2 regions of the Paenibacillus sp. ISL-20 genome follow, and region 1 is predicted to be linked to the other one. Evidence: a T-box and tRNA genes for the amino acid it is inferred to sense, from the RefSeq annotation. Region 1 holds a T-box; the other holds one or more tRNA genes.
What was found. The T-box of region 1 lies ahead of J7E85_RS04060 (valine--tRNA ligase). A T-box ahead of a tRNA ligase gene usually reads a tRNA of that ligase, here a tRNA-Val.

Region 1 (3,208 bases):
TTCCGAGCGACTTGGACATCTTGCGGCCTTCGCTATCCCGGACCAGACCATGGATCAGCGTATCTTTAAACGGCATTTGATCCGTAAATTCAAGCCCTTGGAAAATCATCCGCGATACCCAGAACGGAATAATATCATAACCCGTCACGAGAACGCTTGTCGGATAATAACGTTTGAAATCCTCGCTGTCCAGATTCGGCCAGCCCATGGTCGTGAACGGCCACAATGCGGAGCTGAACCAAGTATCCAGCACATCCTCATCCTGTCTCAGATCATCCTTGCCAAGCTTCGCGCGCGCTTCCTCTTCATTCATGGCAACAACCACTTCGCCCGTGGATTCGGAATACCAGGCCGGAATCCGGTGGCCCCACCACAATTGACGGGAAATACACCAATCGCGTACATTCTCCATCCAATGCAGGTAGGTTCGCTCGAACCGGTCAGGCACGAAGTTTACGCCCTTGCCGGATTTCTGCGCATCCACGGCTGCTTCCGCAAGCGGCTGCATCTTAACGAACCACTGCGTCGACAGATAAGGCTCAACCACCGCGCCGGATCTTTCGCTATGGCCAACCTGATGGAGATGATCTTCGATGCGGAGCAATACGCCCGATTCTTTCATGTCGTTTACGATCTGCTTGCGGCATTCGCTCCGGTCAAGACCTTGGTACTTACCGGCAAACTCATTCATTGTCCCGGATTCATCCATCACGGTAATTTGCGGCAGGTCATGTCTCTGACCCATTTCGAAGTCATTCGGATCATGCGCCGGCGTAATTTTAACCGCTCCGCTGCCGAAGTCCTTCTCAACGTACTCATCGGCAATAACCGGAATCTCGCGGCCGACAATCGGCAGGACCAATGTTTTGCCGATCATGTCTTTATAGCGTTCATCTTCCGGATGAACGGCTACCGCCGTATCACCAAGCATGGTCTCCGGACGGGTGGTTGCTACGGTAATGGAGCCGCTGCCGTCTTTTAGAGGATATTGCAAGTGATACAAATGGCCGTTGACCTCTTTGTACTCCACTTCAATATCGGACAAAGCCGTGCGGGCAGCCGGGTCCCAGTTGATGATGCGTTTTCCGCGATATATGAGCCCTTTATCATAGAGCTTAACGAATACTTCCCGAACCGCTTCCGACAACCCCTCGTCGAGCGTGAAACGTTCTCTGGAGTAATCGAGGGACAGGCCGATCTTGGACCATTGGTCACGGATTGTATTCGCATATAGATCCTTCCATTCCCACACTTTCTCGAGGAATTTTTCACGTCCCAGATCGTATCGGGTAACGCCTTCTTCGCGAAGCTTCTGCTCAACCTTGGTTTGCGTAGCGATGCCCGCATGGTCAGAGCCCGGCAGCCACAGCGCATCATAACCCTGCATCCGCTTTACGCGAATCAGAATATCCTGCAGCGTAAAGTCAAGGGCATGGCCGATATGAAGCATTCCCGTAACGTTTGGTGGAGGAATAACAATCGTGTACGGCTCCGCGTCCGGTCGTTTGCCAGCTTCAAAGAAGCCGCCTTCCTTCCAGTACGGATACCATTTTTGTTCAGCTGCCTTCGGATCATACGTCGTCGGCATTTCTAACTGGGATTGGTTTTGTTTTTGATCCATATTTTCGTACCTCCGATACTGTTAATCAGTTTTGCCAACCCGAAATGTTTTAGCCTCCGGGCGTGATCATGAATATTAATGTTTGGCGTGAAACAAAAAAAGCCCTTCGTCCTCAAAGGACGAAAGACTGTTCTCTCGCGGTACCACCTTTGTTTCGTGCTTATAATAATTCATCAACCGTGTCCTCCCATGAAAAACATGAAAGGCTTACGATTAAGCACGACACTTTACGCAGATAACGGCTGCGGCCGGCGAACTCTAACCAGGGTAGCAATCGATCCCTACTCTATCTCAAGTCCGCAACTCCGGGGTGACTTCGGCAAGCTGGTTCCTGCGGAATCTCACAGCGCTTGATAGCAATTCCGCTCTCTGAAGGCCATACCTTCCTACTCTTCCCGTTCAACGTTGTTCTAGCTTTTGAAATACCTGTACATATTCTATTCAAATATACCGTGGTTGTTGCATATAGTCAATATTTCGAGTGTTTCCGATCGATTTAGACATCATACCTGCCGAATCAATAAATCTTATACATTGAAAAAGCAGGCCAAGGATGTCCTACCTTGGCCTGCTTGTTCTTACGCAATTGCTCCCCCCACCGATTACTGGGGAATGTATAATACCTGTCCTTCTTCCACATTCTGCTCGGACATGCGGTTATATAACAAAAGCTCCCGCGGCGTCAGTTGATAACGCTCGGCAATCACGTCGAGTGTCTCCTCACGCTGTACAATGCACATCCGGACCTTGCGGAACGGCGTTTCCTCGCGGCGGTTACCCAGGAACAGACTCTTCCACTCCACATCCTCGGCCGATGCGGAATCAACCAATTCCTCCGCCTCTTCTTCCTCGTCCCGAGCGGCTTGATCCTGATCCTGAACCGTTCTGCTCGATTGAAGCAATGAAGATAAGCCTACACCCGATGTGCTGTTTGTGCTGCTGTTCTTCGAGTTGAAGGCCACCTTTAACTCCGGTTTGGTCGGAACCTCTTCAACTTTAACGGAAACCTCCTCCGTTATATCATCCATATCCTCCAAAGGTACTGCTTCCTCAGCAAAAACAGGCTGGGTTTCCTCCGTTTCCGGTGATTCCAGTACCGGTACGGCTTCAACTTCTTCGCCCTTACGCTCAATTACACCCGGGAAACCCGCTGCTGGATCTTCTTGCTCCGGCTCCGGCTGGGAGGCAGCCCGTTCGAATTGCCATACACTTGGAATCGACGGCTCAACTGCCTGAGCTTCCGTCTCGCTATGTAAGGCATATTCGACCGTATCCCGGGCTTCAGTCGCACCGGAGATGCTTAGGGTGCTGTCCGAGGCCTGTGAATCCCGAGTTTGGTTCTCATACTGCGCCCAGGATTCCAGATACTGCTGTGTGCGCGCATCCGTCCCGGACTCTTGGGCTCTGGGCTGAGCCTCGTTGAAGTAAGAAGGTGAAGCCGAATTCGCGTCAGAGTTAGCTCCGCCTTGAAACTGGTCATACGGGTTGGCTGCGAACTGCTGCTCCCCGTTCGAATAATCTGTCGCTTCAGGAGCATGTACCACTGTGAATTCCTCATTGGCCCATACTTGGTCACGGGCTCCCGGA
Region 2 (3,208 bases), on a different contig from region 1:
CGGCGATATGTACCATTCTGGGTTATATGTTTTATGCTCTAATTCAGGCCTTTTACATGCTATCATTGTATGGCTCAATCGAAGCTACACACAACAATGAAGTAGATGGCTATATACTTCAGCTATTATCATCAGTGACGGGTTTACTCATTTCTTGGATTATGTATAAGTTTGCAATAGGTTTTACATATGATCTCGAAAAGTTGCGTATTAAATTTGAGCACATCTTACTAATCTCCCTCATCGTAGTCGTTTTGATCTTATTGGCGATATTATTTTATCTTAATCGGTTATGGCTTCTTCTTCTCTTTTTTGGTATAACATTTGGTATTTTCTTATTTTATGCGATCCAAACAAAGGAGTGACATTTAATGATTGAAAGAGCCGCCCTTTGGATATCGGAAGGCATTAAACGACAAGTGCCTGAACACCCTTCATCTGTTGGAGTTTTAAAGCATGCGATCGCAATTCTATTAAATATATTATTTATTGTTACATTTACTTTATTAATATCCATTTATACCGGACATATGAAGCAGGCTATTACAGGTTTGATAGGTTTTGCACTGCTAAGACAGTTCTCTGGAGGAATCCACGTTAAGACTGGCGCTGGTTGTATTGTTATTACTACTGCTTTGTTTACTGCAGTGTCTTTTGTTGATTTAGGCGAACTGCCTACACAAATTTTGAACATCCTAAGTTTTTTGTTAGTCGTTTCATTTGCCCCTAGTAAGATTGCCAAGCAATCAAGAATACCAAGAAAACATTATCCTAAACTTCGTCTAATTAGCTGTATTATTGTTGGGGTGAACTTTCTCATTCAATCACCAACATTATCCATAGTATTCTTTATCCAGGCACTGAGCCTAATTCATTTGAAGGGAGGTGAGTCAAATGTCGGTAATCAACAAATCTAAGCATGGCTTATTTTCATTTATCGCATCTGCTCTTACGGTGGTAGCTGTATTTTTTGTTAATACTGCAAGTCCTGTTTTTGTGTATAGTGGTGATACACCCGAAGAGCTCTTGAAATAACCTTTCTAAATATGAATCCATTGTTATTCTGTTTATTGAATTCCGGTACCTACTAGGTGCCGGATTTTTCTTTTACTATCAACATCAACATAGCTAATTAAACTGTAGTCATGATGACCAGGATTTATAAATTGCTGCATTCTCCTTAAATCAAGTGCAGTCAATTACCTGGAGCAAACCATAGAAATCATATATGAAGACAGGAAAGGGAACATCACCCAACGGAAAATACAGATACACAGTATTCGGGATCATCGGATACGGGCAACGTGTCTGGAAACTGGAAAACCTCGGATGTTTAATGAACATAATATTCTGTCCTGGAGACCCGGGAAAGGAAGGGGAGTGCATGCTTCCTGATTCGATCGAAAATTGCTGAGAATCTTGGTCAACCATCCGGCGCTTCGCATCCATATTCTGACTTTGTCCCCCAATTCGTCCCCAACGGGACCCCATGAACCCAAATAGGCAATAGTATTACAAAATGAAAAACCCCTGAAGCCAATGGCATCAAGGGTTTTCGATTATGATCTGTAGTGGGCTCGAACCACTGACCCCTACCCTGTCAAGATAGTGCTCTCCCAGCTGAGCTAACAGATCATGAAATATTTAAAAAGGTAATTCATATATTACCAGCAGACAATGTGGCTGTCAATGGTTTTCTCGTTATAAAAAATCGCATTCCGGTTCAGACTAAATACAGCATGATTATGCCAATGGAGGAGTGTGAATGGCATGGCAGGTGGGAAATCCCATCATTTTAAACGAGCCAGTCTAGTGCTCTCGTTGCTGGGCTTATCTGTACTAGGGAGCGGTTGCAGTATCTCGGAGAGAACGTCGGTGCAGCTGGAGCCGCTCCATGGGCCTGCGGCGCCTGTAATGCTTGATGTTTACGGACGTTCGATAGATAAGGACGTGTATTCCAAGCAGGGAAGCGGGACACTGGAGCCAGTATCACCGATGGATTCGGTGGATACCTTGCACAATCTCCATCCGTAATGGGTGAAGCAACGATCTATAACAGATTGGTCATACCAATATCTTTGCTCAAAGCGAGCAGAGCAAACCGTCGGCTGGCAGGCTGGCGGTTTGTTGTAAAACGGCCGATGCTATTCCTCATCCCATTTGCGGGAATAACCTTTTTTAATCGCCCAAAAAATAGGGTAGATGATGATGGCTGAGATGATAACAGCCCAAAATATCGTGGTTCCCATGCCCATAAAGGCAATGCTCCTTTCAAAAAAACGTTAGCTTATACTATACAGGAAAATGATTATTTTGTATAATAGCTCGATCTGCGATATTACAAGGAATTGATTCTACATAAAGAGGTGTTGAAATGGCAGCAGAAATCATAAATGTATCAACCGAAGAGCAGTTGCAGCAGGCGCTGGATATCCGGAAGGATGTTTTCGTGCTTGAACAGAAGGTTCCGATTGACCTGGAGATTGATGATTACGATCGTCTGGACTCCGATGCGCATCATGTCCTGATCAAGTCGGAGGGACAGTACGCGGCAACCGGACGTATCACCTATTACAATAAGGATTCCGCCAAAATGCAGCGCATTGCGGTACGTAAGCCATTCCGATCCAAAGGGATAGGGCGTGTGCTGATGATGGCATTGGAAACGCAGGCTCGTGAATTGAAACTGCAGTATTCCGTGCTGGATGCCCAGGTGCAAGCGGAGGCATTTTATCGCAAGCTGGGGTATGAGACGATTTCGGACGAGCCGTTTGATGATGCTGGCATTCCCCATGTTCGTATGAAAAAGGAACTGTAAGCTTCTTAACTATACGGTGGCTGATGATCCTATCGTTCTAAAAAGGAAAGACCTCGAGTATCGACTCGAGGTCTTTTTTGGCATGAATTAAAAGCTTGGCATATTATCCAGGTTGTTGCTGGGATCGCCATCCGCATTGGAACGAAGATGTTCATCTCCGTCACGTCCACGGAATACGTTCACATTTTTGATTTCTTTATTCTTGGCCATCTCTTGTGCTGTCTTGTAGTCCACGACACTACCGTTATCCAGCTTCAGTTCGATGATGTCGCCGTCGCCATTTTTACGGACGCCTACGACTTCTTGTTGTGTATTATCCATATAGATCGCCTCCCGGAATTAGTGTTCCCGGGAACCCTCATAAACTATTCCTCTATATTGAACTACAAT

Region 2: it has a tRNA-Val gene. The T-box ahead of J7E85_RS04060 (valine--tRNA ligase) is inferred to sense a tRNA for this amino acid. The anticodon was not compared.

What each region holds. Positions count from the first base shown of each region.
Region 1 is NZ_JAGGRD010000005.1:22,889-26,096, reverse strand. It holds gene J7E85_RS04060 (valine--tRNA ligase) at 1-1,621, opposite strand, end outside; T-box leader at 1,734-2,033, opposite strand; gene J7E85_RS04055 (LysM peptidoglycan-binding domain-containing protein) at 2,224-3,208, opposite strand, start outside.
Region 2 is NZ_JAGGRD010000070.1:93,347-96,554, reverse strand. It holds gene J7E85_RS32225 (hypothetical protein) at 1-365, shown strand, start outside; gene J7E85_RS32220 (accessory gene regulator ArgB-like protein) at 372-917, shown strand; gene J7E85_RS32215 (cyclic lactone autoinducer peptide) at 895-1,035, shown strand; gene J7E85_RS34435 (hypothetical protein) at 1,174-1,395, shown strand; tRNA gene J7E85_RS32210 (tRNA-Val) at 1,563-1,635, opposite strand; gene J7E85_RS32205 (hypothetical protein) at 1,771-2,034, shown strand; gene J7E85_RS32200 (GNAT family N-acetyltransferase) at 2,375-2,818, shown strand; gene J7E85_RS32195 (DUF3892 domain-containing protein) at 2,906-3,139, opposite strand; gene J7E85_RS32190 (MBL fold metallo-hydrolase) at 3,202-3,208, opposite strand, start outside.